Regions from separate parts of the Ferdinandcohnia sp. QZ13 genome, predicted to be linked through region 2. Evidence: riboswitches for the same ligand, from Rfam matches in the RefSeq annotation. Region 2 holds a riboswitch; each other region holds the start of a gene.

Region 1 (10,708 bases), on a different contig from region 2:
CGATGAGGTTAGAAAACCAGGCAGTATCGTAAGCTCTAACACATCTGGTATTTCGGTTGAAGCAATGGCTGAAGGACGTTCAGAGGATTTTCAAAAACACTTTTTAGGAACACACTTCTTCAACCCACCACGCTATTTGAAGTTGCTTGAAGTGATTCCGACAAAAAACACAAGCCCAGAAGTGCTTACTTTTATGAAAACATTTGGTGAGGATGTACTTGGTAAAGGTGTTGTTGAAGCGAAGGATACACCTAATTTCATTGCAAATCGAATTGGAACATATGGTTTGCTTGTAACTGTTCGTGAAATGCTTAAGGGCGGATACAGCATTGGTGAAGTAGACTCCGTTACAGGTCCAATGATTGGTCGGCCGAAGAGTGCAACCTTCCGTACCCTTGATGTTGTTGGTCTTGATACATTTATTCATGTTGCAAATAATGTTTATGAGCAAGTGAAAGGAGAAGAAAAAGAAGTTTTCAATGTTCCTGACTTCATGAAGAAAATGCAGGAAAAAGGATGGTTAGGAAGTAAATCAGGTCAAGGTTTCTTCTTGAAACAGGGTAAGGAAATCCTTGAATTAAATCCTGAAACACTTGAATATCAAGAGCGCAAGAAGCTTCAAACACCAGTTACTGCGTCGATTAAACAAGTAAAAGGGACTGCGAATAAGCTGAAAACGCTCTTATACACTGAAGATCGCGCTGGAAAGCTTTTATGGAATATTACAAGCCCAGCACTTATCTATTCTGCTAATCTTCTAGGTGAAATTGCGGACGATATTGTCGCCATTGATGAAGCAATGAAGTGGGGCTTTGGCTGGCAGTTGGGGCCATTTGAAATGTGGGATGCAATCGGTCTTGAAAATTCTGTGAAGAAGATGGAAGCAGAAGGCTCTGTTGTACCGGCTTGGATAAAAGAGATGTTAGCAAACGGGAATACCTCTTTCTATAAAAAAGAAAATGGCTCTGTATCTTATTTTCAAGATGGAAAATACAAAGCTATTAAGGAAAATCCGAAGAATATTCATATAAAAACATTAAAAGAAACGAATGGCGTCATTAAGAAAAACAGTGGTGCTAGTTTAATAGATTTAGGTGATGATGTCGCCTTATTAGAATTCACATCACCAAATAATGCAATCGGTTTCGATATTATTCAGATGATCAATTACTCCATAGAAGAAGTGGCGAAAAACTATAAAGGCCTAGTCATCGGAAACCAGGCGAAAAACTTCTGTGTTGGTGCAAACCTTGCGATGATCTTAATGGAAGCACAAGATGACAATTTCTATGACATTGATCTTGTTGTACGTAATTTCCAACAAGCGATGATGAATATCAAATACAGTGAAAAGCCGGTTGTGGTAGCACCATTTGGTATGACCCTTGGTGGAGGAGCAGAAATCTGTTTACCGGCAGCGAAAATTCAAGCCTCAAGCGAAACGTACATGGGGCTAGTTGAAGTAGGTGTTGGTGTGATTCCTGGTGGTGGTGGTAACAAGGAGCTTTATATCAACCACCTTCAAGGAATGCCTACAGGAGTAGAAGTTAACCTTCAAAATGTCGCAAATAAAGTATTCGAAACAATCGCAATGGCAAAGGTTTCAAATTCAGCTGAAGAAGCTCGAACAAATAACTTCTTAACAAAAGAAGATGGTATCACCTTTAACAGCGATCACCTTGTCTATGATGCAAAACAATCCGTATTGGCATTATCCGCACAAGGCTATAAGGCTCCAGTGCGTAAGAAGGTACCAGTGGTTGGTGAAACAGGCTATGCAACCCTCCTTTTAGGTGCACAAGCAATGAAATATTCAGGCTATATTTCAGATCATGATCTTAAGATTGCGAAGAAGCTTGCATGGGTTATAGCAGGTGGAAATGTTCCATATGGTACCGAGGTTGATGAGCAATACTTACTTGACTTAGAACGTGAAGCATTCCTAAGCCTTGTTGGTGAACCAAAGACACAGCAAAGAATGCAACACATGCTAGTAAAAGGAAAACCGTTACGTAACTAAACCCACATGCTTGAAGGAGATTGAAATCTTCAATCTCCTGCTGCGGTTAAAAAGTTAGGAGGGAATATATTGAGAGAAGCAGTCATCGTTGCCGGAGCGAGAACCCCGGTTGGAAAAGCGAAAAAAGGAACTCTTGCAAATGTAAGACCGGATGATTTAGGAGCATTGGTTGTTAAAGAAACATTAAAGCGTGCAGGGAATTATGAAGGAAATATTGATGATTTAATTATAGGATGTGCCATGCCTGAGGCAGAACAAGGCTTAAATATGGCACGAAATATTGGAGCATTAGCAGGACTACCGCATACAGTTCCAGCAATCACTGTGAATCGTTATTGTTCTTCAGGACTCCAATCAATTGCCTATGCTGCAGAAAAAATTATGCTCGGTCACTCCGATACAGCCATTGCGGGTGGAGCAGAGTCGATGAGTTTAGTCCCAATGATGGGGCATGTGGTTCGCCCCAATGCAAAGCTTGCCGAAACAGCACCTGAATACTATATGGGGATGGGTCACACTGCTGAACAAGTTGCGGTCAAGTATGGTGTTAGCCGTGAAGACCAAGATGCTTTTGCAGTAAGAAGTCACCAAAAAGCTGCAGCTGCTATTAAGGCAGGTAAATTTGTAGATGAGATTGTTCCAGTGGACGTTACTCTTCGACAAGTTGGTTCCAATCATAAATTGGTAGAAAAGCATGTTCAATTCTCACAGGATGAAGGGGTACGTGAAGATACGAATCTTGAAGTATTAGCAAAATTAAGACCAGCATTTTCAGTAACTGGTTCAGTTACTGCAGGTAATGCATCACAAACGAGTGATGGTGCAGCAGCAGTAATGGTGATGGATCGTGAAAAAGCGACTAGCTTAGGATTAACACCATTCGTGAAATTTAGATCGTTTGCTGTAGCAGGGGTACCACCTGAAGTAATGGGAATCGGTCCAGTAGCAGCTATTCCAAAAGCTCTTAAAATGGCAGGTCTTGAGCTTTCTGATATTGGCTTATTTGAATTAAACGAGGCCTTTGCATCACAATCACTTCAAGTAATTCGTGAACTTGGCCTTAATGAAGAGATCGTAAATGTAAATGGAGGTGCGATTGCACTTGGGCATCCACTTGGGTGCACAGGAGCAAAATTAACACTTACATTAATGCATGAAATGAAACGCCGCAACGTACAATTTGGTGTGGTCACGATGTGTATCGGTGGCGGAATGGGAGCAGCCGGAGTCTTTGAATTATTAGCATAAGGATAGTGGCTAACCATATCATGGTTAGCCTCCAATGAATACTTTTTAGGGGGAAACAATATGTCAAATGCAACTGATAAAGTCGTTTTAGGTGGAGGCTTTTTAATCGAAGAACTCGAAGCAGACCGTGTCTTTACACCTGAAGATTTCAAAGATGAACATAAAATGATTGCAAAAACAACAGAGGACTATGTAGCAAACGAGGTTCTTCCACAGATTGAACATCTTGAAAATCATGAGTTTGATCGTTCGGTAACATTATTAAAAAGCGCAGGCGAGCTTGGTCTTTTAGGAGTAGACGTACCAGAAGAGTATGGCGGGCTAGGACTAGACAAAGTAAGCTCTGCATTAATTGCTGAAAAAATGGCAAGAGCTGGAGGATTCTCTATTTCTCACGGAGCACATGTTGGTATTGGCTCTCTACCAATTGTTCTTTTTGGAAATGAAGAGCAAAAGCAAAAGTACCTACCTAAATTAGCAAGTGGTGAGTTACTTGCAGCTTACGCGTTAACAGAGCCGGGATCAGGTTCTGATGCGCTAGGTGCAAAAACAACTGCTAAATTAAATGCAGAAGGTACTCATTATGTACTAAATGGTGAAAAACAATGGATTACGAACGCCGGTTTTGCGGATGTGTTCGTTGTATATGCAAAAATTGACGGTGATAAATTCTCAGCATTTATTGTAGAACGCGAATTTCCTGGAGTATCAACTGGTGCGGAAGAAAAGAAAATGGGAATCAAAAGTTCATCCACTCGTACATTGATTCTTGAGGATGCACAGGTCCCAGTTGAAAATCTTTTAGGTGAAGTGGGCAGAGGACACGTGATTGCATTTAACATCCTAAACATTGGACGTTATAAGCTAGGTGTAGGTGCAGTTGGTGGCGCTAAGAGTGCATTCGAGCTTGCAGTTAAATATGCAAATCAACGTCAGCAATTCAAAACGCCAATCTCAAAATTCGGATTAATTCAAGAAAAATTGGCGAACATGGCAGCAAAAATTTATGCGGCTGAATCTAGTGTGTATCGTACGGTCGGGTACTTTGAAGATCGCATGGGTCAATTATCAGACGAAGAAGTAAAGAATGGTAAAGAAGTAGCGAAGTCAATTGCCGAATATGCAATTGAATGTTCAATCAATAAATTTTTCAATACAGAAGTATTAGATTATGTTGTGGATGAAGGTGTTCAAATCCACGGTGGATATGGATTCATGCAGGAATATGAGATCGAAAGAGCATACCGTGATTCACGTATTAACCGAATTTTCGAAGGTACAAATGAAATTAACCGTTTACTTGTTCCTGGAACGTTTCTTCGTAAAGCATTAAAAGGAGAATTACCATTACTTGAAAAAGCAACACAGCTTCAAGAAGAACTTATGATGCTAATGCCTGAAGAAGTGGGCGAAGGCGTTCTAGAACAAGAGAAGTACCTTGTTCGTAATGCGAAGAAGGTAGGATTAATGATTGCTGGACTTGCTGCCCAAAAATTCGCTCCAAAGCTTGAAAAAGAGCAAGAAATTCTTGCGAATATTGCAGATATCGCAGCAAATGTTTATGCGATGGAATCAGTCGTTCTTCGCACGGAAAAAGCAATCAAAAAATCAGGTGAGGATAAGAATCAGCAAAAGATCCTTTATACACAAGTATTTGTTCAAGAAGCATTTAATGAAATTGAGGCACATGCAAAAGAAACTCTTGTTGCGACAGAAGAAGGTGATGTATTACGCATGATGAGATCGGCATTGCGTAAATTAACTCGCTTTACTCCTGTAAATGTGATTGCGAAGAAACGAGAAATTGCAGCAACCCTAATCGAGGCTGAAAAATACACAGTATAATTACAAGTACCAAGAAGCTCCTTTTTAGAAGGAGCTTTTTTTCTTCTTTTTTTTGCAGGATAAACTGGAATTAAGTCGAAATTAATCAGTGGAACATTGAAAGGTTTTTCATTCAAAATTTAATATGTTAAAATATTCTTGATAGATAAGGTGGTGAGAATATGGCATTAACATTTTATTGGTATCCGAAATGTGGAACTTGTCGTAAAGCAAAAAAGTGGTTAGAGGAGCATCAGGTTGCCTTTGAGGAAATACATATTGTAGAGAATCCACCTTCAAAAGAGCAATTAAAAGAAATGTACCAAAACAGTGGATTAGAATTAAAGAAATTCTTTAATACAAGTGGTCAAAAATACCGCGAACTTGGGTTGAAGGATAAAATCAGTTCTGCATCAGAGGATGAATTGCTAGACCTGCTTGCATCAGATGGAATGCTTATAAAACGCCCACTTACTACGGATGGAAATAAGGTAACAGTTGGATTTAATGAAGCGAATTTTGAAGCGAATTGGACAAATTAAATCGGATGAAAGCCTTTTTAAGGTCTTTTACATAAACACTTGTTGAGCAATTTCAACAAAAATGTATTTCATAAAATCGAATTAAATGGAGGGTACAAAATGAGCACACCTAAAGATTTACGTTATTCTGAAGAACATGAATGGGTGAAAGTTGAAGGGGATAAAGTACGTATCGGAATTACAGATTTTGCACAGTCTGAATTAGGAGATATCGTATTCGTTGAACTACCAGAGGTTGGCGACGAAATCCAAGCAGACGAGCCGTTCGGTAGTGTTGAGTCAGTTAAAACGGTATCTGAGCTTTATGCACCAATTAGTGGGAAAGTTGTTGAAATCAACGAAGACCTTGATGATAGTCCAGAATTCGTAAACGAATCTCCATATGAGAAAGCATGGATGATTGTTATTGAACCTGCAAATGCTGGAGATGTAGAGAACCTAATGACAGCCGAGCAGTACGAAGAAATGATAAAAGAAGACTAATTCAAAACGCGAGAGCCAGTAAAGGAGCATTCCTAACCTGGCTCTTTTTCAATTGTAACTAACTTATTGAGAATAATACCAAGCCGAATGAAGTTCTTCTTAATGGACATTCTAAAATTAAATACCAAGGGAAGGGTGTTTATTATGGTATTGAAACATACTCGAATTGATGTGACTGATCGAGTAATTGGAAAGCTTGGAAATAACGGAATGAATCTATTTGTTGAAAAAGAACCTATAGGTAAAATTCGCTTTACGAACGAAGGAGCTCAATTTGAGTTAAACCAGGGATATGAGCAAGAAGAGAGTAAAATTTTCACTTATGCAGATGTTCCTACTTCCCCAGATATGAAATATGTTGATTGTGACGATGAAAATGGATGGTGTTGAAGACAGTGGATACCCACTGTCTTTTTTTCCACAACTTTTTCAGTATTTATCACCAAAATGAATCTTCACGATAAAATGAAGGAAAAGCAGTTATATACATCGAATAGAAGGAATAGGCAGAAAAATGTACACTTGAAATAAGGTGATGAAATGGTGGCTTTTGACGATTTAGAAAAAGTAATCATTGTCGAGGGAAGAACAGACAAAAAGAAGATTGAAACGGTTGTAAATGAACCAGTTGAAATCATTTGTACGAATGGAACGATAAGTATTTCGAAACTTGATGAGTTGATTGAACATTTATTTAATAAAGATGTTTATATTTTAGTGGATGCCGACAGTGCTGGGGATAAACTAAGGAAACAGTTTAAACGGGAATTCCCTGAAGCACGGCATTTGTTTATCGATAAAACGTATCGAGAGGTTGCGACAGCACCCGAACATCATATTGCAACCGTACTTCTTTCAGCAAATATTGATGTTCACGCAGAATTTTTATTGTAAGTAGTTAAAGCTTTTCATCATATGTCTTTTCAAAAATCATGTTACAATAAGAGATAATTAAGAAAATAAAGGTTGTAGTAGACATGAAAGAATGGCAAGAGCAAGACATTGACTTCAAACTCACCAATAAGCATGAGTTTTGGCTTTATTTATATACACCGATGTGTGGAACATGCCAAGTGGCATCAAAAATGATAAAGGTAGTTGATGAAATACTGCCACACGTAACCATTGGAAAAAGCGACCTCAATTATTTACCTCAAAAAGCAATGGAATGGCAAATCGAGAGTGTCCCTTGTTTACTGCATATGAAAGATGAGAAAGTGATAGAAAAATACTATGCATTCCACTCGGTTCCCTATTTGCTTGAAATAGTTTCAAAAGACTGAACAACGCGTGATATTTCGCGTTGTTTTTTATTGCAATTTTTTAGAAAAGTTGTATGATATTTAGGGAATCGAAATATTCAAACATGGGAGTGCATATGAGCAACATAGTGACAGAATGGAAAACACAATACAAATCATACAATCAAAATATTAAACTATTTATTTTAGCGACCATTTTTACACAGCTTGGCATGGGTATGTTCACCATCATGTATAACTTTTATGTGCGTGAACTGGGGTATTCTGAACAAACAAATGGAACTATTATCGCTATGACAGCTTTGGCATCGGCAATTATTCTAGTCCCCGCAGGTCTAATGAGTGATAAATTAGGCAGAAAAAAAGTGATGGTGCTGGGTGTTGCTGTTTCAACAATAGCCTTCTTTGCTAGAAGTATATTAGATGCTGAACAGCTACTGATTGCGACGGCATTTTTAACGGGATTGTCGACGGCTTTTATCCAGGTTTCCGGTGTCCCATGGTTAGCCGAAAACTCGTCATCTTCACAAAGAGTACATCTTTTTAGCTTTCATTCGGCAATCATGATGATTGCTCAGGTTGTTGGAAACATTGCAGGTGGGGCATTGTCAGACACCTTCCAATTTGTTTTTCATATGAGCGGACTCTGGAGTGTAAGAATTACGCTTTTAATTGCAACGGTCATCTATGTTGCAGGTATTTTACCAATCATTAAAATGAATGAACAACGTAGACAACAATCAGAAATGAAAAAAGTAGAATCCATTGGTCAAAAATTAAAAGCAAATAAATCGCAAATCAAATTAATTGCTATGTTTGCCTTCGCACAAATGATCATTGGGTTCGGTTCCGGATTAGTCATTCCTTATCTGAATTTGTATTTTGCGGATCGCTTTCTAGCAAGCAATACAATAATCGGATTGATTCTCTCATTGGGACAAGCGGCAACTGCTATTGCAATGATTATTGGTCCCATTATTGTGAGTAAGGTTGGAGAGGTTCGTGCAGTGGTGTATTTGCAGTTATCCTCGCTTCCATTCCTTTTGTTAACCGGGTATACAGAAAATCTTTACATAGCAGCCATTGCATTTTTATTTAGGCAAGCATTAATGAATGCGGGTAACCCGATACAAGCATCTCTTGTTATGGGACGAGTGAACGATTCAATGAAGGGTCTTGCTAATTCAGTGAACCAAATGGTGTTTTCATTAGGATGGGCACTAATGGGGCCAGTATCGACGTCGATTGTAATGATGCATGGAGCTTATTGGGGCTATGCTTATGTGTTTACAATTACGTCAGTCTTGTATTTAATCGGGTCGCTATATTTCCTACTTGTATTCAGTAGAAAGTCCTTTCGTAATGAGAAGAAACAAGTAGCAAAAATATCGTAATATGTCATATTTCCCGGGAAAAAAGAAGTAAATAAACGATATGTGTTTAAATTTGTTCCATATATGTGTCGAAATAAAACACGAAATTTCAAATTGCTCATTTTTTCTAAAAATTCTTATTGACATATTTTAGAATAAGAGTTAGCATGATATTAACTTGTTAAAGTAATAAATTTCATATTTAAAATCTTATCTAGAGTGGTGGAGGGAATGGCCCTATGAAGCCCGGCAACCGGTAATTTACACGGTGCTAATTCCAACAGGCATTTTTTGTCTGAAAGATAAGAAGAGATATCGTACATACACCTCTTCTTATCGAAGAGGTTTTTATTTTGGCTATTTTCGTAACTTAGTTGTTTTTGGATATGATTGTGCGAAGGGAAATAGTACCTATTGGCCTTCATGTGATTTCAGCGGATAGTACGAGATGCCAGCGGGCGGGAATAGCGAGCCAAGCGAGGAGGCTTGCGAATCGCCCGCGGAAAGCGAGTACCAGGAGCGAAAAATCAACCTATGTTTTAAAAACAACAATCTTTTAGAAATAAGCCTATATTTTTTATAAACAAAACAGAGGGAGAGATTCAAATGAGTGAGAAACAAAAAAACTATAGACCAGAGACAATCGCAGTCCATGGAGGTCTTGAAGCAGATCCTGTAACAGGGGCTAGAGCGGTACCAATCTATCAATCTAATGCGTTTAAATTTAATACAACTGAACATGCAGCAAATCTATTTGGGCTAAAGGAAAATGGTTATATTTATACTCGAATTCATAACCCAACAACAACTGTTTTTGAAGAAAGAGTAGCACAATTAGAGGGTGGAGTTGGTGCATTAGCTGTTTCTAGTGGGATGGCCGCGATAACAACAGCTATTCTAAATATTGCTGGTGCAGGAGATGAGATTGTATCTGCTTCTACACTTTATGGTGGAACGTATAACTTATTCGCAAACACACTACCTAAATATGGAATTAAGACGCACTTAGTAGAACCTACTAATCCGGAAAACTTCCGTCAAGCCATAACGCCAAATACAAAGGCGATTTTTGCTGAAACAATTGGAAATCCAAGCTTGGATATTCTTGATATTGAAGCAGTAGCAAATATTGCTCATGAAGCAGGAATTCCATTAATTATTGACAATACATTCGCCACACCTTATCTATGTCGTCCAATTGAGCATGGAGCTGATATTGTTGTTCATTCTGCTACTAAGTGGTTACTAGGTAATGGAACAACAATGGGAGGTATTATTGTTGACGGTGGTAAATTTGATTGGAATTCACCAAAATTCCCTGGATTTACAACACCAGATCCTAGCTATCATGATTTAGTGTTTGCTGATGCTTTAGGACCCGTAGCTTATATCATTAAAGCCAGAGTCCAACTTCTTCGTGATTTAGGTCCAGCTTTAAGTCCTTTTAATTCATTCCAATTTAACCTAGGTCTTGAAACATTACACGTTCGTATGAAAGAGCATATTGCAAATACGAAAAAAGTTGTTTCATATCTTAAAAACCATCCTGGGGTTGAATGGGTACTGTATCCTGGTGAGGACGATCACCCGAACAAACAATTAGCTGATAAATACTTACCAAAAGGTGCAGGTTCAGTCATAGTATTTGGTATCAAAGGTGGAAGAGAAGCGGGTGAGAAGCTAATTAATAATGTTGAGCTTTGGTCACATGTTGCAAACGTAGGTGACGCTAAGAGTTTAATTATTCATCCAGCAAGCACAACACACCAGCAATTAAGTCCGGAAGATTTAAAGTTGTCTGGCGTGTCAGAAGACTTAGTTCGCTTATCTGTTGGAATCGAAAATATTGAAGATATTTTAGAAGATTTAGAGCAAGCCATTAAAGCAGCAAATGGAACAAGTTCAGTTTCACCATTGCCTACAGCTTAAGCTTTACTTTGGTACATTAGTCACAAC
Region 2 (10,708 bases):
GATGTTAAATCTGGATAGGCCTGTTCACCGAGTACTTCTGTTTCCCTTGGATTAACCGGGATAATTTTATAACCTAAACGCTGCATTTTCCTTGCAAGTCTGTAGCTTGGGCGAGCTGGATTACCACTTAGACCAACAACCGCAATCGTTTTTGCACGCTGAACTTCCTTTCCATCAACTTCTTCACGGATAAATGTTGATTGAAGTGCCCAGCGAATGACTCCCTCATCGTTAACTGCTGTTTCACCTTTTTGTTCACCTTTTGATGAAATGCCTGTCGCTTCATAAAATGCCTGATCCAAGTCATTAACTAAATCACGGTATGATTCAATACCAACCGATAAACGGATTAATTCTTCACTTACTCCTGTTTTTACTAACTCTTCCGCACTTAACTGCTGATGAGTTGTTGATGCTGGGTGAATAATAAGAGACTTGGCATCTCCAACATTGGCCACATGTGACCATAACGCAATGTTATTAATTACTTTCTTACCAGTTTCTCTACCACCCTTAATGCCAAAGTTCACGATAGAACCATATCCAGAACGCAAATATTTAGTAGCTAGTTCATGTGCTGAATGCTCTTCTAGACCAGGGTATGAAACCCATTCAACCGCAGGATGGTCTTTTAAGAATTTTGCAACTTTCAATGCATTTTCATTATGCTTTTCGATTCTTAAGTGTAATGTTTCAAGCCCCTGTATCAATAGGAATGCACTATGCGGACTTAAAGATGAACCAAAGTCCCTTAATAGCTGCACTCTAAGCTTTGTACTAAATGCTAACGTTCCAAATTCATTCGCATACTTAATTCCGTTATAGCTTTGATCTGGCTCAGTAAATCCTGGGAACTTTTCACTGTTCCAATTAAAACGACCTCCATCAACGACTAACCCACCAATTGTCGTTCCATGACCACCTATCCACTTTGTTGCGGAGTGAACCACTATATCAGCACCAAATTGGATTGGTTTACAAACATATGGAGAAGCAAATGTATTATCAATAATGAGCGGTACTCCATTTTCATGTGCAATAGCTGATACTGCTTCAATATCTAAAACATGCAAGCTTGGATTTCCAATCGTTTCAGCAAATACGGCCTTTGTTTTCGGCGTAATCGCTTTTCTAAAATTCTCAGGATCTGTTGGATCAACAAAATGAGTCTTAATTCCATATTTTGGAAGGGTAACGGCGAAAAGATTATAAGTTCCGCCATATAAATTTGAAGCTGCTACAATTTCGTCTCCTGCTTGTGCGACGTTCATAATGGATAGAGCAATTGCAGCCATTCCTGAAGATGTGGCTACAGCTGCGACACCATCTTCCAACAATGCAATCCGTTTCTCAAGCACATCAACAGTCGGGTTACCAATTCGAGAATAAATATTACCTGACTCATCAAGACTAAATAGACTTTGAGCATGATCTGTATTATGAAATACGAAAGAACTAGTTTGATAAATAGGCACTGCACGTGAACCAGTTGTCGGATCTGGAGATTGACCTCCATGTAAAAGTATCGTTTCATCATCATAAGTTTCATATTGTTTTGTCATTGTTTAAACCTCCAAGTTCAATTTTTACGAGTTTTTTTGATTAGTTGATACCCTTTTACTTTATGTAAATAAAAAACCCCCTCAACATAAGAAGAGGGGGCCTCATCTTATCTTTCAGATGCTTTTGCATCTGCAGGAATTAGCACCTTTTCAAGCTTTCACTTGAAGGTTGCTGGACTTCTACGGGCCTGTTCCCTCAGTCACTCTGGATAAGAATTCTTTATTAATTTGACGTGATAACACGTTAACACTTCAACCATACAAAGTATTATAGAATACATCATTTTTACAGTCAATGTATTTTTTGAAAAATTCATGTTTTCTTATAATTACCTCTAGTCTTTGTTAAAAATAAAAACCCCTTCTATAAAAGAAGGGGTACAAGAACATACATCAACATATTCGTTCGTCCACCTTCTCATCTTGGGAATAGAAATACTTTCTCTGAACTTGGCACCGGGCATTCATTATGCTGGTCGCCGAGGTTTCGCAGGGTCAGTCCCTCCACCTCTCTTGATAAGAAGAATCGCATTATTAAAGTATTTAATAAGAATGTTAAAACAATTTATACTACTTAGTCAATACCTTTTTTAATAACGATAACTGGAGTTTCGTTTTTACTTCAATTAATTACAAGAGAAATAGAATATACCATTCTCTTAATAAGCACCTCTGATATAATCTTTTACATTTTCATGGTAAAAGCGCTGAACCTTTTCCTTTTCTTCAAATGAAAAAGGTTTTGTTTCCAAAGTAGTTAAATTATCTTGAACCTGTTTAACATTTTTGAATCCAGGAATAATACATGTAATCTCTTCGTGATCTAAAATCCAACGAAGTGCTGCACTTGCCATTGATTTCCTTCCTTCTGCAATCCATTTTAATTGCCCAGCAAGTTCCACACCCTTTTTAAAACCAAGACCGGCAAACGTTTCACCTACATTGAATGCCTCGCCATTTTCGTTGAAGCGACGGTGATCATCTTCTTCAAAAACATGATTTGCTGTAAATTTACCAGTAAGTAAACCGCTCGCAAGTGGCAATCTGACAAGTAGGCCAACACCTTTTTTATAGGCCTCTGGAATCAGAGCTTCCAACGGCTTTTGGCGGAACATATTAAAAATAATCTGCAGGCTTTTCACGTTTGGATTTTCCAAGCAAATTAACCCTTCCTCAACAGTCTCGACACTTACCCCATAGTGACGGATTTTCCCTTCACTTTGCAAGCGATCAAGAACTTCAAACACACTGCCATCCCTTAAAATTTCGGTAGCCGGACAATGAATTTGATACAAATCGATTGCCTCTCGGTTCAATCTACGAAGGCTATCTTCGCAGTAACGACTTACTTGTTCGTAGCTATAATTTTTCGGGTCAAAAATATCTCCTTGACGACAGAACTTTGTCGCGATATGTATTCGATTTTCCTTGCCCTTTGTTGCTTTGGCTAACAGTTCTTCACTATGACCATCGCCATATACGTCTGCCGTATCAAAAAAGTTAACCCCTTGGTCAATTGCATATTCCAAAGATTTCAGCGCTTCTTCATCATTTGTCTTTCCCCACGCACCGCCAATTGCCCATGTTCCAAAGCTAACTTCACTAATCTCTAACCCAGTATTCCCTAGTTTACGATAGTTCACAGTTATCTCTCCTTCAAAGAAACCCCACAGTGCTGTGAGGTTCATTTTATTTTCGAAACTCTCTCAATTGCTCATTCATCACCTTGGTTTGTGCATAGACCTGTTGATAGATTGCAAATACCTTCTGATACGTCTCCACATTATTCGGATTTGGTTCATATGTTTTGGAGGTTTGTAGGAATGCATCGGCACACTCTTTTAATGTAGCGAACCAGCCACAGCCATATGCAGCAAGCATCGCAGCCCCCATTCCAGGACCTTGTTCAGATGTTAGTTTTTGAATTCTTGCGTTAAAAATATCAGCCTGCATTTGTAACCAAGTTTCATTTTTTGCACCGCCACCGATTGAAATAATCGTATCAATCGTTTTGCCACTGTTTCTAAATATCTCGATCGACTCATTTAACGAAAATGTGATACCTTCAAGGACTGCCCGTGCAAAATGCTTGCGTTCATGGGCTGCATCAATGCCTATGAAACTGCCACGAATAGTTGAATCTGCATGTGGAGTCCGCTCGCCAACAATGTAAGGAGTGAATATTAATCCGTTACTACCGGCTGGCACTTCATCGATACCTTCTAAAAATTGATCAAAGGCTTCTTCTTTTGCAAAAGTATCCTTGAACCAGCTTAAGCTATAACCCGCGGCAAGTGTCACACCCATCGTATAATACGTATTTTCTTCCCCATGGTTAAAATAGTGAACCTTTCCTTTAAAATCAAGGTCATTACGTTCTTCATAAGATAGCACAACACCAGATGTTCCAATGCTGCAAAGCGTTTTTCCTTCTGATAAAATCCCTGAACCAATCGCACCACAAGCATTATCCGCTCCGCCAGCAAAGACCTTTGTTTCACTAGAAAGACCAGTTGCCTCGGCAAATTCAGTTGTAATCGTACCTACAAATGCATGTGATTCAACTAATGGAGGACAGAATTCAGGTGAAAGACCAAAAGTCTCTAACACTTCCTGACTCCATTTGCGTTTTGCAACGTTCAACATCAATGTTCCAGCTGCATCAGAATACTCCATATTTACGGCACCCGTAGTCCGGTAGCGTAAATAATCCTTAGGTAGCATGAACACGCTAGAGCGTTCAAAAATTCCAGGTTCATTCTCTTTTACCCACAGAATTTTCGGTAGCGTAAACCCTTCTAGGGCTGGATTCTTTGTTACCTCTAATAACCTTTCTTTTCCAAAAGTTTCATAGATTTCGTTACATTGCTTTGTTGTTCTTGTATCATTCCAAAGAATAGCATTTCGCAATACTTGGTTTTCTTCGTCTAGTAGAACAAGTCCGTGCATCTGTCCGGAAAAACTAATACCTTCAATATCCTTGATATCTCCATCAAATTGCTCAACAAGTTCCTTAAGACCCGCTGTTGTTTTTTCAACCCACTCTTCTGGATTTTGTTCACTATAACCAGATTTTTCAATAATGAGTGGATATGATTTCGATACCTCGCCTGCCACGTCTCCAGCTTGATTCACAAGTAATATCTTAACCGCACTTGTTCCAAGGTCCACACCGATTACATATTTCATCCGAATCATCCTTTTCTATGAAAATGTGCTGGAGCAACATACATCCAGCACATTTTTAAGTCTATGAATTAAAGAGTCTCTAATAGATATTGATTTATTAATGCTTTTAAGCGTTCTGTTCTACCTGATGTATTTTTGATTTTTGTTAATCCAAGTGCATATGCCTCAAGTTCACGGAAGTTTGTTTTTCCTTCAACGATATCTAAGCCGATACCCTTAGTATAACTGCTATAGCGCTCATCAACAAAGCTATCAAGAACTTTATCCTCAATTAATTTATTAGCCACTTTTAATCCGATTGCAAATGCATCCATACCTGCGATATGCGCATGGAATAGGTCGTCAGTATCAAATGAACCTCTTCTTACCTTCGCATCGAAGTTTAAACCACCCTTACCAAGTCCACCATTTTTCAAAATTTCATACATGGCTAATGTGTTCGTGTAAAGGTCTGTTGGGAATTCATCCGTATCCCATCCAAGTAATGTATCCCCTTGGTTTGCGTCAACTGAACCAAGCATACCGTTGATGCGTGCTGTTCTTAACTCATGTTCAAATGTATGGCCAGCAAGTGTTGCGTGGTTTGCTTCAATATTAAACTTGAAGTAGTCTGTTAGGTGATATTTTTGCAAGAATGCTAGACCAGTTGCTACGTCAAAATCATATTGATGTTTTGTTGGCTCTTTTGGTTTAGGCTCGATTAAGAAAGGTACATTTAAGCCGATTTCCTTCGCATAGTCAACTGCCATGTGGAAGAAACGAGCTAAGTTGTCCATCTCAAGCTTCATATCTGTATTTAATAATGTTTCGTAGCCTTCACGTCCACCCCAGAACACATAGTTTTCTGCGCCAAGTTCTTTTGCTACTTCTAAACCTTTTTTCACTTTCGCTGCAGAGTAGGCAAACACATCTGCATTAGGAGAAGTTGCAGCACCGTGTGTATAACGTGGATTTGTGAACATGTTTGCTGTATTCCAAAGTAATTTAACCTTGCTAGTTTTCATGTAATCTTTAATCATCGCTACAATGACATCAAGATTTTCATTTGTTTCCTTCAATGTGCTTCCTTCTGGCGAAATATCTACGTCATGGAACGCAAAGAATGGAACATCTAATTTCTCAAAAAGTTCAAAAGATGCTTCAACGCGGGCCTTTGCTAAGTCTAATCCTTTTAAGTGATCCCATGGACGGATTGCAGTTCCGACTCCAAATGGATCAGAGCCGTTTGCAGTAAATGTGTGCCAATACGCTACTGAGAAACGAAGAAGTTCCTCCATTGTCTGACCATTGATTTTTTCTTCTGGATTGTAATATTTAAATGCAAAAGGATTTGTTGATTTTGGTCCCTCGTATTGTATTTTGTTAACTGATTCGAAATAAGCCATCTGGGTGTTCCTCCTAGTATTAGTTTCATAAAAAATAGATGAATAAATTAAATCCTTGATTACAAACCGATTACTACTTTTTGAACTGGTTCACTTAGACGGATACGAATGCCATCCTCTTCTTTTTCCCACTCACCTGCAGAAACAGAAGTAATGGAGTTATAGCCATTAAGTAGAATAGAGTATGGTTTAGCTTCTTTCATATTTGTTGTAAATGTAATGGTATTGTTGTTTTTCACAACGGAAACAGCAGCTTCGATATTACCATCTATGTCCCGTACTGTTGTCTTTACTTCTTTTCCTTCTTGCAACTCATATAAAGCGAATGTCACGTTATTTACATAGTCATAATCAGGGCGAATGTCATTTTCACCAAGGGCAAGAATTGTATTTTCTCTTACAAACAATGGTAGGCTCATGTAATCATATGTTTCGTTTCTCCATTCGCCGCCCTCTACAACTTCTCCTGTTAATAAATGTGTCCATTTTCCTTGTGGAAGGTAATAGGAACTAATACCCTCTTCGTTAAATATTGGTGCTACTAAGATTGATTCTCCTAACATGTATTGAGTATCAAGTACATGAGAAGTTAAATCATTTGGAAACTCCATTACCATTGGGCGCATTACCGGAATGCCTGTCTCATGATTATCGTTTGCAGCATTAAACAAGTATGGCATTAATTTATTTTTAAGCTTTGTAAAATGTCTTGTTACATCTACGGATTCTTCATCATATCCCCAAGGCACTCGGTATGTGTTACTGCCATGGAATCTGCTGTGACTTGACAGTAGTCCGAATGCTACCCAGCGCTTGAATAGATCCGGAGTTGCAAGTGTTTCAAATCCACCAATATCATGACTCCAATATCCAAATCCTGACATCATCAAGGACAATCCACCACGTAAGCTTTCAGCCATGGATTCATAGGTTCCTTCACAGTCACCACCCCAGTGTACTGGAAATTGCTGACCACCCGCTGTTGCAGAACGTGCAAAGACGATCGCTTCTTTTTCTCCTTTTTCCTGCTTCAATAGATTAAACACGATTTCGTTATATTTGAAAGTATAATAGTTACGCATACGTTTTGGATCAGATCCATCCGCAAATACAACATCTCTTGTAGGGATTCTTTCGCCGAAATCCGTTTTGAACGTATCTACTCCCATATCTATCAATCTTTTTAATTTTGATGCATACCATTCACATGCATCTGGATTTGTAAAGTCAACAATTCCCATTCCAGATTGCCAGAAGTCCCATTGCCATACATCGCCATTGGTTCGCTGAATGAGATAGCCTTTTTCCATTGCTTCGTCAAATAATGGAGATTTCTGTGCGATATATGGATTTATCCACACGCATATCTTGAGGCCCTTTTCCTTCAATCTTCTTAACATGCCTTCCGGGTCTGGGAAAACCTTTTTATCCCATTCAAAATTAGACCATTCGAACTCTTCCATCCAGAAGCAGTCAAAATGGAAGACACTTAATGGAATTCCTCTGTTTGCCATTTCATCGACAAAATGAGTTACTGTCTCTTCATTGTAATTGGTTGTAAATGATGTAGATAACCAAAGACCGAATGACCATGCAGGTGGAAGCGCAGGCTTTCCTGTTAACTCCGTATAATTTCGAATAATTTCTTTAGGGGTTGGTCCGTTAATAAGATAGTAATCTAGCATCTCACCTTCAACACTAAATTGTGTTTTTGAAACAGCTTCAGATGCGACCTCAAAGCTTACCCCTTCAGGATGATTTACAAATACACCATAGCCTTTGTTTGTCACGTAAAACGGAATATTTTTATATGCTTGCTCTGAGCTTGTTCCACCATCACGATTCCAAATATCAACAGTTTGTCCATTTTTAACAAATGGAGTAAAACGTTCTCCAAGACCATATACATACTCGCCGACGTTAAGGTTCAACTGTGCTCTCATAAATGTATCTTTATTTGGTCCAGTAATCCAAGCAAGTCCTTTGTTCTCAGTATGAGTTAACTTTTGGTTACCGTTGTAATACACCATGCCAAAATCATCTTTGGTAATTTTTACTTTTAACGATCCGCTTGTAAAATAAATCTCGTTCTCGTTTTCTTCAACAGTAAAAGGTGCTTTATCACGTTTGATTTCAAAATTAGGTGTTTTTGGTTTTACACCACGATGGTGCCATGTTTGAACACGAATTACATTCTCCATTGGAGATGAAAGTTTAATAGTAAGAAGAGCTATATTTAATGTATCTCCACGGTGTCTGATATCCTTACACGGTGCATATAAAATTAATCCGTCCTCTACCTCTTGAACATCACGGACACTGCGAGGATAGTGAACCTCATAGCCCTCTTTTGTTAGCCAATAACCATTTGAAAATTTCATTTTATACAACATCCTTTCTTTTATTTTACTGAGCCGCTTACTAAGCCTTTTACAATTTGTTTTTGTAAAATTACAAAGATCGCAATAACCGGTAAAATTGATACAGTCGCAAACGCCATTAAGTTATTCCACTCGATACCGTAACGTCCGATTGAATTGTAAATACCTGCTGTTAATGGCCATAAACCTTGGTCACGGTTAAATGTCATACTGAAAATCAAGTCTCCCCAAGCGAAGAAGAAAGATACCGCACCACAAACAACGATACTCGGAAGCGCGACTGGTACGATGATTTTTAGGAAGGAACCAATACGGCTACACCCGTCGATTTTTGCCGCTTCCTCTAGCTCTTTTGGAAGCCCCATAAAGAATGTTCGTAGTATTAGAATTGAGAACGGAATTCCAAGTGTCGCACAAGAAAATACAGGTCCCCAATACGTATTCAATAAACTAAAATTATTAAACATAATAAATAATGGTGTTAAAACAACTGTTGCTGGAAGCATTTGAGTTGTTAAAAAAAATAAGATGATCGGTCCTTTTCCCTTAATTTCAAATCTTGCCAAACCATACGCAGATGGAACTGCTAATAAAAGCACAATAATTGTTGCTAGTCCTGAGATTGCAACACTATTTAGGAAGTATTGACCAACATTGTCCTTAAAGATTTCTACAAAACTATCAAGCTGGAAATCATGTGGCCAAAATGTCGGTGGTGATTGGAAGATTTCAGCCTGCGATTTAAACGCTGTTACAATCATCCAAAATACAGGAAATAAGAAGGCAAGAACGATAAGTACTCCTACTATGTTATATGTCATTTCTCTACTTTTACTCATCATGCCACCTCATCATCTTTAATGAATTTTAGGTATATTAAACTGACTACGAATAGAATCAGGAACAAAATATTCGCTGCAGCCGCACCCAAACTAAATTTGAATTCATCAAATGAGAATCTATATGCAACCGTTGATAGAACCTCCGTAGAGTTGATTGGACCTCCGCCAGTCATAACATATACTAAATCAAAAACTTTGAATGTGTAGATGAAACCTAGCATTAGCACAACTAGAATAACTGGTTTTAAAAGTGGAAGTGTAATATGGATAAGTCTTTGGAACCAGTTTGCTCCGTCAAGGCTTGCAGCTTCATAGACATCATCTGGCAAACTACTTAAGCCAGTTGATAGTAATAACATATTAAATGGAATACCTACCCAAATATTCGCAATTATGACACTCCATAATGCAATTTTGGGATCTGATAACCACTGAACAGGGTTATTTGTAATGCCCCATGTGATGAGTAATTCGTTAAAGATTCCACCACTTTCACCCATCATAAATTTAAATAATAGAGCCGTAATTGTAAGTGGAATGAGCCAAGCAACCATCATCACGCCACGTAAGAATGGAGCTAAGCGGAATTTCATACTGAAGAATAAAGCAAGAAAGAATCCGAGAGCAACCTGGAAGACAACACTACCTAATGTATAGACGATTGTATTTTTGACAGAGATTCCGAATACTTCCATGCTGAATAATTGTTTATAATTATCAAAGCCTACGAAGGACTTGTTACCTGAAGTTAATGCTGCTAAATCTACATTTTGAAAACTCAAGATAATATTGTAGATTAGTGGATATCCAATGAAGATCACCATAAAGATGACTGCTGGGAGAACGAATAGATAGCCTCCGTTACGTTTGCTTTTAATCATGGAGTTTCCCTCCTTAGTTGGTTGAATAAGAAAGACCCCCCTGAAACCAGAGGGATCTTATTTTTACTTGTTGATAATCCCTTCAACTGTTTCTGCTGCATTTTTCAGAGCGTCTTCAGCTGATTTAGTATTTGTTAATGTTTCTTGTACTGCAATTTGAATTGCTTCAGAAATGGCTGGCCATTCTGGATGTGGACCACGTGGTTCAGCACCATCCATAATTGGAACAAATCCATTTAGGTGCTTATCATTTTTCCAGAAATCAGATGTTTCAAGAACTTCTTGGATGACTGGAAATACACCTGTTTCAGCAGAGAACGTCTCAAGGCGCTCAGGCTCTAGTAACCAAGTGATGAAGTCAAATGCACCATCTACATTTTTGTCCTTGATAATGGCAATATTTTCTCCTCCAAGTACAGAAGCAAACTCACCGTTTGGAGCCATTGGGATTTGAGTAGTGCCAAAGTT
Region 3 (10,708 bases), on a different contig from region 2:
CGCATTCACCATTAACACAAGACCTGCCACAGATAAAGACTTTCCTAAATGTCCATGAATATAAATTGCATTTAACGGCCATAAAAAAGATGAACCAGTTACATTAATTACCATTCCGATGATGATCATCCAAAGCGCTCTCGGCATACGGGCACCTCCTTTTTTTCCTCTTTCGTTCACATACCAAAATAAATTTTATTCCTTTCCATACCTTTAATCAATTTAAAAAAGTATTCCGATAAAAGGACAAGCAACAGTTGTAGGAGAATCTTTGGAAATACGTACTTTTTGGGAAATTTGGATGGATGTATACGCCAAAATGGGAGTATAGAAAAAATGAAGAGCTTTATTATCGCGGTACGCTGGAACGATGTCACAGTACGTGCTGAGGCAAATTTTTGGTGTGCATGTACTGCAAGAGCCTTGTTGCGATACATGCTTGGGGAATTTCAACATGAGCATGCTACGCAAGAACGAACTCACGGTACATGCTTGGGCGAATTTTGGGTATGCATGTACCGCAAGAGCCTTGTTGCGGTACATGATGGGGTAGTTCAACACGACCCTGGTACGCAAGAACAGAGTAACGGTAGATTACTGATTAGTAAGTGAGATAAGGACTAACGATAAGAACCGACAAGCAAAAACACTTGTCGGTTCAACATTTATTCAGGGCGTTGCTTTGATTTTATCGGTTGCCCTTTTTTAAGGTAATTTTGCTTTGATTTTTTCACAGGGTCAAAATCCTGTCCAAATTCTACATCATTGCTATTTCTACCATTTTTCGTCTTTTGCTCAGGATTGTTTTGGTCTGAACGCTTTTTCATTGATATCTTCATCCCCTATTTATACTCTTGAATGATATTCGCATCCAAAGTCATATCATTTTGGAGTTGCTGCAATTGTAGTCTCATTCGATGCAATTGCTCCCGTTGCTGCTCATTACAGCTTTGTGCAAGCTTTGCCAATTCGTTTGTGACATCCTCCAATTGCATTTGTGCGTAGGTATACTCCGTTGCATTATAAGCTTCTTGTCTTCTAGCAGTGTTGATTTGTTCTTGGGCATTACGAAGAGAATCCTCACAGCGCTGCAAAAATGCCTCAACAGATTGTCGAGTAGCCATACTTCCCCCTCCTAATTCCAAAATGAGAAAAACGAAAGCTTTCTCCTTTATAGTGTGTTCATCCTTGATTTCTTCTCTCAGAAAAATTATTACCAATTTATGAGGCCCACATGACGTGGGTAACAAAGACGTTGCCACAGGATGTGACGTTCTTAGTCTTTGAGCTTTTGAATTTTCCATTTGAGTTCTTAAAAGACTGCATGCTAATATTAACTTAATTCTGCAGAAGCCTCTATTTTGCTGAAAAAGTTAAAGCCTTCGGGGGAGACATGCAATTTTAAGTAGAAGCTTTTCTGCATGAAACTGCACTAGCCCTCATGGGTGTTAATTTGCCAGTTAAGCTGACGCAAGGTGTATTTGATTATAGGAATTTTTTCTTAGTTAGGAGTGGCAAACAAATGCCTCAGGTTAACCCATTTCCATATTCAACAGATAATAAACGATATCATACATGGAATTATCACTTACGAAATACATTTGGACACAAGGTATTTAAAGTAGCGCTTGATGGAGGGTTTGATTGCCCTAATCGAGATGGTACAGTGGCACATGGTGGCTGTACGTTTTGTAGTGTCGCAGGATCAGGTGATTTTGCTGGAAACCGTGCAGATGATATCCTCACACAGTTCCATACAATAAAAAATAGAATGCATGAAAAATGGAAGGACGGTAAATACATGGCGTATTTCCAAGCCTTCACAAATACTCACGCACCTGTAGAAGTATTACGTGAACGTTTCGAGCCAGTTTTAAATCAAGAAGGGGTTGTCGGCATTTCGATTGCAACAAGACCTGATTGTCTTCCAGATGATGTTGTTGAATATTTAGCAGAGCTAAATGAACGGACTTATCTTTGGGTTGAACTTGGGCTACAGACCGTTCATGAAAAAACAGCCCAGCTTATTAATCGTGCTCACGACTTTAAATGCTATGTTGACGGGGTCAATAAACTTCGCAAGCACAATATTCGAATATGCTCCCATATTATTAATGGACTTCCACAGGAGTCTCCAGAGATGATGATGGATACGGCTAGGGAGGTTGCGAAACTCGATGTACAAGGAATAAAAATTCATTTGCTTCATTTATTAAAAGGAACCCCGATGGTCAAACAATATGAAAAAGGACTTTTGGAATTCCTCTCTTTTGATAAATATGTACAATTAGTTTGTGACCAACTTGAAATTTTACCCCCAGAAATGATTGTTCATCGCATAACAGGGGATGGTCCAATTGATTTAATGGTAGGACCAATGTGGAGCGTTAACAAATGGGAGGTTCTTAATACAATTGATGCTGAATTAAATCGTCGTGACAGCTATCAAGGTAAATATTATCAAAAGGTGGCGGAAAGCGTATGAAATTAGATCGAATTCTTCCGTTCGCCCGGAAAGTACTCAATCTTGCTATTAACGAAGGAGATTATGCCGTTGATGCAACGATTGGAAATGGACATGACACCGCTATGCTAGCGTCCTTAGTTGGTGATAGTGGACATGTTTTTGGCTTCGATATTCAAAGAGAAGCAATCGAAAGTACAACTTCCCGACTGAAAGAGCAAGAATTACTCAATCGTGTAAGCTTGTTTCATAAAAGCCATAATCAACTTTTAACGACAATACCGACAGAAGCCCACGGGAAAATTGCTGGTGCCGTTTTTAATTTAGGATATTTACCCGGTGGAAATAAGAAAATTGTCACAAAGCCAGATTCTACGATTGAAGCGATAGAGCAATTATTATCTCTTATGAAGCCTGAGGGTATTATTGTCCTTGTGGTGTATCACGGTCATGATGAAGGAGCTGTCGAGCGAGATCGCCTTCTGGAATACTGTTCAACACTTGACCAACAACGCGCTCATGTATTAATGTATCGTTTTATGAATCAAATGAATAATCCGCCTTTTATTATCGGTATTGAAAAAAGATAGAGCCCAGACTGTTGACAAACGCTCGCATTCTTCGTTGCTTGCCTCTCTCGTCCGCTCATGAAGGCAACTTCTATTCGCGTCTTCAATCGACTGCGCGCCTTGTCTGACAAGCGTTTTCAAGTCAGTCTGAAATGTTATGCCCAAAGTTTTACTTATAAAAATTAAGATAGAGCTCCACCGCTCTATCTTTTTTTATCCAATTACTTGTTGAAATCTACGGTAAGCCCGTCCATTCATGTAAAAGAAAAACGATGTCTTCCCACCAAGTCTAATGATTTTCTTTGCAATTTTTAAAACACTTCGCTGTGTTCGAACCTTTTCATCTGACAAATAGAGGCCCAATAATCCTCGATTAATCATTCGATGGAATTTTTCATTTGGTAATCCTGCTGTATGCTTGTCCGCTTCATTAATAAAATGCTTAAGACGAGCCACAAGTTCATTTTCATGTGGATAGTAAAAACAAAAATTCAAGTCCCCACCTTGACGATCCTCTTCTTGGTCAATGAAATAATCAAGAAGGATGTGGAGCCCTTGTATATAAGGAAAATATCCATTTCTAACTTTAACTGCAATTTCCTGGTTGAATTCCTCATGAAACGCATAAGCCACTAAACAAAAAATGCCTAGTGTTGACCCTGAGCACGCTGAAAATTCATACCATTCCATACGTGGAAGTTGATCTTGATGGCTTTTAAACCAGTTCTCAAGCCTTGGGACACGCTCTTCTACTTTTACATGTTTATGTATTTGCAGATCACAATAATAGGCTGCTAATTCCTGTAAAAAAGTATCTATTTTATCATAATGGTTGATGTTTTGAAGAACATCCTGACAAGTTAAGACTAGGCTTTCTAAATAGCCACCATCATCCTGCTCATCGCGATACTGATAATAATTTTTTGTTGGTTGCCCTGGTCGCAATGCATCTGGCATGGAATCATGGAGCGAACGAAAATCGACAGGGTCTAATGAGGTACTTCGATCACATAGATTATCCAGATAGTCACTAATTGTTTGATAAGCTACGATAAAACGGATGCATTCCTCCATTTTTCCTTCTGCTAATAAGGCGAGGATGGATCCACCTTCACAGTGAAATGTTTTTGAATGAATGCTAGCCAAAGCCTGCTTCCGAAGCTCCTCATTTGGAATCTCCTCAGCTTTCTTTTTCCAAATAGCTAATTCACGATGTACAATTGGAAATACCTCACGATACACTTTCTTCATTAAACTTATTGGTTGTGTTGGTACCAAAGATATCACCTCAAATTTTAGATAGATTGAATATATGTCGATTTACGATACTTGTGAAAGTTGATACACTAACATTAAATGATATTACAGCGAATATCAAACAATTAACTGGGGGTACCTATTATGATTTATCCATACAAAGGGAAATATCCTGAAATTGCGGAATCTGCATTCATTGCGGACTATGCAACAGTTACCGGTGACGTTAAAATTGGTGATGAAACAAATATATGGTTTAATACTGTGATTCGAGGTGATGTAGCACCAACAGTTATCGGAAAAAGAGTGAGCATCCAGGACAATTCGACTTTGCATCAAAGCCCCAACAATCCCTTAATCGTTGAAGATGATGTCACAATTGGGCATCAGGTTATCTTACATAGCTCGATTATTCGTAAAAATGCTCTCATTGGAATGGGTTCGATTATTCTTGATGGTGCTGAAATTGGTGAAGGTGCTTTTATTGGTGCTGGGAGCCTCGTTCCACAAGGTAAGAAAATTCCGCCCAACACACTCGCCTTTGGAAGACCCGCTAAGGTGATTCGTGAATTAAACGAAGTGGATAAAAAAGACATGGCTAGAATTCGTCGTGAATATGTTGAAAAAGGACAGCATTATAAACAATTACAAAAAGAAAAGCGCCTGGAGCTAAATACAGAAAAATAAGTACGAATCGAGTAGGAGGCACTTTCGTGCCGTCCTCTCACACCACCGTACGTACGGTTCCGTATACGGCGGTTCAATTTTATACTAAGCATGTACTTTGTTATAATGTTCCACGCATGAGATTAGTCCAAATTGGGCTAATCTCTTATTCGTTATTGTTGTGGTAAGTACCCATGAGTAAGCGATACGTACTATTCCTTTACTGGTGTGGCTATATTTATAAGCATTATATTTGTTCATTCCCAGTTTAATTAAATTCTTTCTACGGTTTTTGGCTGTTTTCCATTTCTTCCAAATACACATCCGTAGTCTAACTCTTGTGTGGGAATCTATTGTTCCCAACAGCTTTTTCATATAACCAATTTTGAAATAGTTTATCCATCCTCGTATTACTTGGTTGACTCTTTCAACCTGATACTTCGTATCAACACTCCAGTTTTTCCGTGTTAATTGTTTCAACTTAAACTTGAAGTTTTCTACTGACTTTTGATGTGGTTTTGCTTTGTACAAATCCATTTGATAATCTTTGAAGAAACCGAATCCTAGAAATTTCATGGAGGGGTCATTTGGCCTTGTTACTTTCGTTTTACTGGCATTAACAATCAAGCCTAGCTTCTCTTCTATAAACCTTGTCACTGACCTCATCACTCGTCTCGCAGCCATCTCGCTTTTGACCATAATAATGCAGTCGTCCGCATATCTGACGAAACGGAGACCTCGTCTTTCAAGTTCCATATCCAATTCATTAAGCATGATATTGCTGAGTAAGGGTGATAAGTTTCCTCCTTGCGGAGTTCCTATAACTGTTTCTTCATAATCTTCATCTATTTGTACCCCACTCACTAAAAACTTACGAATGAGAGAAATGACGTCACCATCATCTACTGTTTTTGATACAAGATTCATTAGTCTATCGTGATTGACCGTGTCGAAGAAACGTTCTAGGTCAATATCTACAATCCAATCATGACCCTCATTTAGAAATTCTAGAGCTTGTAATATAGCCATCTCTGCATACCGTCTTGGTCTGAATCCATAACTATATTCACTAAATTGCCTATCAAATATAGGTGTAAGTACTTGTGCAATTGCTTGTTGAATGACCCTGTCTTTGACCGTTGGTATTCCTAAAAGTCTAACTCCGCCATTTGGTTTAGGAATCTCCACTCTTAATACGGGAGAGGGTTGATATTTTCTTTGGCGAATTTGTAAGATGATTTCATCCTTATTTAATGCCATATATGCCCCCAATTCATCTACAGTCATTCCATCTATACCAGCTGCACCCTTATTCTTTTCCACCTGCTTGAATGCCAGGTTAAGATTATCCCTGTTTAGGATTTTATCAAGTAGTTTTCCTTCATACATGCTTGTTATTTCCTTTCTGTCTCGTGAAGGCGGTATCCACTTTGTCGCGATGTGCCAGTGGTCTATTTCCTCTTCCAATTGAGATTTCTATAACGATAAAATTGTTCAGCCCTTCGCTCCTTCTAACTTTCATTAGACATCTTCACTACTACGGCTTCTGCTGACTTCTCACCATCCAGTCTTATATCTCTATAAGATTTTGGTATAGCTTAGTGAGACCTCCCCAGTTAAGGTACGAACTCTTTCCCTCCATCTATCTGCCATATTTACACCGTATGATTACTGTAGCTATTGGACTTTAACTTCTTGTGCAGTCTTATCCTCATACGTTGCCTCCTATATGGTTTCTGTTCGTCAGACCGGAGGTTTGCCGTGAGCTTCCTTCAGATTCCACGTCTCCATGGACACCCTTGCTTTTAGCTATGTGCTTACCGCTACAAGGTCGCACTCGGGACTTTCACCCGTTAGAGTTCGCCCATGCTGGGCGAACACAAAAAGCTCGCCAAATCGGCGAGCTTTTCTATCTTATTTTGCAGCTTGTGTCTTTAGAGTTTCTGCTTTATCAGTACGCTCCCATGGTAAATCAAGATCGTTTCTACCAAAGTGACCATATGCAGCTGTTTGTTTATAAATTGGACGACGAAGATCCAACATTTTAATAATACCCGCTGGACGCAAATCAAAATTATTGCGAACCAATTCTACAAGAACATCCTCAGATACAGTTCCTGTACCGAAAGTATCAACAGAAATAGAAACTGGCTGAGCAACACCGATTGCGTACGCAAGCTGAACTTCACACTTATCCGCTAATCCTGCTGCCACGAGGTTTTTCGCAACATAACGTGCAGCATATGCAGCAGAACGGTCAACCTTAGTTGGATCCTTACCTGAGAATGCACCACCGCCATGGCGTGCATAACCACCATACGTATCAACAATAATTTTGCGACCTGTTAAGCCAGCATCCCCTTGAGGACCACCAATTACAAAGCGGCCAGTTGGGTTAATAAAGTATTTCGTATTTTCATCAATTAGTTCACTTGGAACAACTGGATTGATCACATGTTCTTTAAGATTTCGCTGAATTTGTTCCAATGTAATTTCCGGATGGTGTTGAGTTGAAATAACAATGGTGTCGATACGGACAGGATTATTATTCTCATCATACTCAACGGTAACCTGAGTTTTACCATCTGGACGTAAATATGGAAGAATCTCATCCTTACGAACTTTTGTTAAACGGCGTGAAAGCTTATGAGCTAACGAAATTGGTAAAGGCATTAACTCCTTTGTTTCATTACATGCATAACCAAACATTAAGCCTTGATCCCCTGCACCAATTGCTTCGATTTGCTCGTCTGTCATTTGACCTTCACGAGCCTCTAATGCTTGATCAACCCCCATCGCAATGTCTGGAGATTGCTCATCGATTGATGTTAAGACAGCACAAGTTTCATAGTCAAATCCGTATTTTGCACGGGTATAACCAATCTCTTTAATCGTTTCACGGACAATCTTTGGGATATCTACATATGTAGAGGTTGTAATTTCTCCCGCAACAAGTACAAGACCTGTTGTAACAGAAGTTTCACACGCTACGCGTGCATTTGCATCATTTGCTAAAATGGCATCTAAAATAGAATCTGAAATTTGGTCACAGATTTTATCTGGATGTCCTTCCGTAACAGACTCAGAAGTAAATAAACGGCGTCTAGTTGTCACAAACGCTTCCTCCTTTTTCGGATTCAGAATCAAGTTATCCTCAAATTCTGACATTCATTGATACGGTACTCATTCCCTTAGTATTGTTACCTTCACGATTTTCTATCCTATATTAACAACCATTAATACAGCATATGTAGACTAGTTATCTGTGGTGAACACATATAACCGCTATAAGTAACATAGTTCTTATTAAAGAAATAAAAAACCTTCCCTACTTTTTTGAGGAAAGGTATTATCATTTATCTCGCCTTTCACTCTTATCGATCAAGGACATACCTTGCTCAGGTTAGCACCTTATCACCTTTATCAATGGAAACCTACATATATATAGGATTCTAAAAAACTCGCTTGATATGTAAAAAGTGATGGTTGCCGGGTTTCATCGGGCCTGTCCCTCCGCCAGCTCGGGATAAGAGAGTATCCGTTCAATGAATTATCATAACGTAGTCATCCTTTTCGTGTCAACCAAATTCGGAAAAAAAAACGATCAAAATGGGGCAAATTTTTTAAAGAAAAAGATATATATCCAAACACATGAATTATATCGGACTATTTTTGATTCTGTACGCACTTTTTATAGATATGTTACGTAAAATACGTAAATAGTATAGACTATTTTCGTTAATGTGTTATACTAATTGTAAATTTCGATTATATAAAAAAAGGTAAAGGATGGTTTTACATGAATTCAGTTGAAGTTTCAAATGAGCAGCTAGTAGCATTAGTGAATGGAAAAAATGTACATCAAAACCTATCTGTTCCTATTTTAGTTGAGAAAGTACTTGCTAGACAAGAAGGAATTCTTACTTCGACTGGGGCTGTGTGTGCAACAACTGGGAAATATACAGGAAGATCACCAGAAGACAAATACATCGTGGAAGAAACATCTACGAAAGATAGAATTGACTGGGGCAAGGTGAATAAGCCAATTTCTGAAGCTGCATTTGAAAACCTTTACACAAAGGTGCTTTCATATTTGAAAGAAAAAGATGAAATTTTTGTATTCAATGGGTATGCAGGTGCTGATAAAAAAGTGCGTATGCCAATCCAAGTGATAAACGAATATGCATGGCATAATCTTTTTTCCCAACAATTGTTTGTTCGATCAACTGAAGAAGACTTAAAAACACATCAACCTGAATTCACAGTTATTAGTGCACCTAATTTCAAGGCAGATCCTGAAGTCGATGGTACACGTTCTGAAACCTTCATCATTATTTCCTTTGAAAAACGAACGGTTTTAATAGGAGGAACAGAGTATGCTGGTGAAATTAAAAAATCAATTTTCTCGGTGATGAACTATGTATTGCCTGAGCAAAACATACTTTCCATGCACTGTTCTGCTAATGTAGGTCAAGAAGGGGACGTTGCGCTTTTCTTTGGTCTATCCGGAACAGGAAAAACAACTCTATCGGCAGATCCAAACCGTCGACTTATTGGAGATGACGAGCACGGTTGGTCTAGCTCTGGAGTGTTTAATATTGAAGGTGGCTGCTATGCGAAATGCATCAATCTTTCACGTGAAAAGGAACCGCAAATTTTTGATGCGATTCGTTTTGGCTCAGTTTTAGAAAATGTGGTTGTTGATGAAGAATCAAGAATAGCTGACTATGATGACAATTCATTGACGGAAAATACAAGAGCTGCCTACCAAATCGATAATATCGATAATATTATTGTACCTAGCATTGCAGGACATCCAAATACCATTGTATTTCTAACGGCAGATGCTTTCGGCGTGCTTCCTCCAATTAGTAAGCTAACAAAAGAACAGGCCATGTACCATTTCCTAAGTGGTTATACAAGTAAGCTTGCAGGAACAGAGCGAGGAGTGACAGCACCTGAAGCCACATTCTCAACTTGCTTTGGATCTCCTTTCCTTCCACTTGCGGCAACTGAGTATGCTGAGATGCTTGGAAGAAAAATTGACGAGCACAATGTTCAGGTATTTTTAGTGAATACTGGGTGGACAGGTGGAGAGTATGGAGTAGGCAGTCGCATGAAACTCTCATATACGCGTGCAATGGTTCAAGCTGCGTTAGAGGGTGAACTTACTCATGCGGAAACCGTGAAAAATGATATTTTCGGTTTAGAAATTCCAATTCACATTCCTGGTGTTCCTGATGATGTACTACAACCTGCAAAAACATGGGCAGACCAAAGTACGTACTATGTAAAGGCCAAAGAATTAGCTATTAAATTCAAAGAAAACTTCAAAAAGTTCCCTAATGTTGCAAAGGAAATTGAATTATTGGGTGGACCTAGAATATAATTTCAATGTTTAAAAGCTCGAGGAAAATCACCCCTCGAGCTTTTGGGTTTTGGGCTCCCTTGTTTTCATCCACTCCGTTAATCTTCTCACCGTTTCCCTATTTTCATGCGGCGGAAAATAATGATCGTATTGTGGAAAATACCAGCTTTCTACCTGTTTTCCTAACTCTCTTACTCTTTTTTCAAGTCGATATGCGTGTTCGACAGAAACATTTTCATCTTTTTCACCATGGATAATAAGTAATGGGGCTTCAAGCTTTTCAATTTCATACAAAGGCGTTCTCCACTTATAACGTTCCGGGTATTTTGTAGGTGTACCTCCAATTACCCGCTTCAGCATTCGTCGCAAATCATTTCGTTCTAC

The links. A riboswitch is a leader RNA that binds a small molecule or an ion and turns the genes downstream of it on or off. The one in region 2 is predicted to bind S-adenosylmethionine.
Region 1: linked by a shared signal. The riboswitch ahead of RGU12_RS18340 (O-acetylhomoserine aminocarboxypropyltransferase/cysteine synthase family protein) and the one ahead of RGU12_RS09200 (PLP-dependent aspartate aminotransferase family protein) in region 2 are both predicted to bind S-adenosylmethionine.
Region 3: linked by a shared signal. The riboswitch ahead of metK (methionine adenosyltransferase) and the one ahead of RGU12_RS09200 (PLP-dependent aspartate aminotransferase family protein) in region 2 are both predicted to bind S-adenosylmethionine.

Annotation. Positions count from the first base shown of each region.
Region 1 covers NZ_JAVIVW010000015.1:921,408-932,115, reverse strand. The annotation lists gene RGU12_RS18385 (3-hydroxyacyl-CoA dehydrogenase/enoyl-CoA hydratase family protein) at 1-2,020, shown strand, start outside; gene RGU12_RS18380 (acetyl-CoA C-acetyltransferase) at 2,090-3,268, shown strand; gene RGU12_RS18375 (acyl-CoA dehydrogenase FadE) at 3,329-5,113, shown strand; gene RGU12_RS18370 (arsenate reductase family protein) at 5,275-5,634, shown strand; gene gcvH (glycine cleavage system protein GcvH) at 5,734-6,117, shown strand; gene RGU12_RS18360 (YusG family protein) at 6,262-6,507, shown strand; gene RGU12_RS18355 (toprim domain-containing protein) at 6,661-7,011, shown strand; gene RGU12_RS18350 (thioredoxin family protein) at 7,095-7,400, shown strand; gene RGU12_RS18345 (MFS transporter) at 7,496-8,773, shown strand; SAM riboswitch class I at 8,960-9,061, shown strand; gene RGU12_RS18340 (O-acetylhomoserine aminocarboxypropyltransferase/cysteine synthase family protein) at 9,359-10,681, shown strand.
Region 2 covers NZ_JAVIVW010000001.1:1,887,118-1,897,825, forward strand. The annotation lists gene RGU12_RS09200 (PLP-dependent aspartate aminotransferase family protein) at 1-1,562, opposite strand, end outside; SAM riboswitch class I at 1,667-1,778, opposite strand; SAM riboswitch class I at 1,978-2,085, opposite strand; gene RGU12_RS09205 (aldo/keto reductase) at 2,222-3,205, opposite strand; gene xylB (xylulokinase) at 3,252-4,751, opposite strand; gene xylA (xylose isomerase) at 4,820-6,136, opposite strand; gene yicI (alpha-xylosidase) at 6,196-8,517, opposite strand; gene RGU12_RS09225 (carbohydrate ABC transporter permease) at 8,538-9,356, opposite strand; gene RGU12_RS09230 (carbohydrate ABC transporter permease) at 9,356-10,240, opposite strand; gene RGU12_RS09235 (ABC transporter substrate-binding protein) at 10,304-10,708, opposite strand, start outside.
Region 3 covers NZ_JAVIVW010000015.1:775,106-785,813, forward strand. The annotation lists gene RGU12_RS17475 (MDR family MFS transporter) at 1-147, opposite strand, end outside; gene RGU12_RS17480 (glycogen biosynthesis protein GlgD) at 666-827, opposite strand; gene RGU12_RS17485 (YtzC family protein) at 843-1,124, opposite strand; gene mnmL (tRNA modification radical SAM protein MnmL/YtqA) at 1,523-2,485, shown strand; gene mnmM (tRNA 5-(aminomethyl)-2-thiouridylate-methyltransferase MnmM) at 2,482-3,054, shown strand; gene tbcS (tetraprenyl-beta-curcumene synthase) at 3,247-4,284, opposite strand; gene RGU12_RS17505 (gamma carbonic anhydrase) at 4,435-4,977, shown strand; gene ltrA (group II intron reverse transcriptase/maturase) at 5,062-6,345, opposite strand; gene metK (methionine adenosyltransferase) at 6,871-8,070, opposite strand; SAM riboswitch class I at 8,328-8,489, opposite strand; gene pckA (phosphoenolpyruvate carboxykinase (ATP)) at 8,756-10,345, shown strand; gene RGU12_RS17525 (alpha/beta hydrolase family protein) at 10,373-10,708, opposite strand, start outside.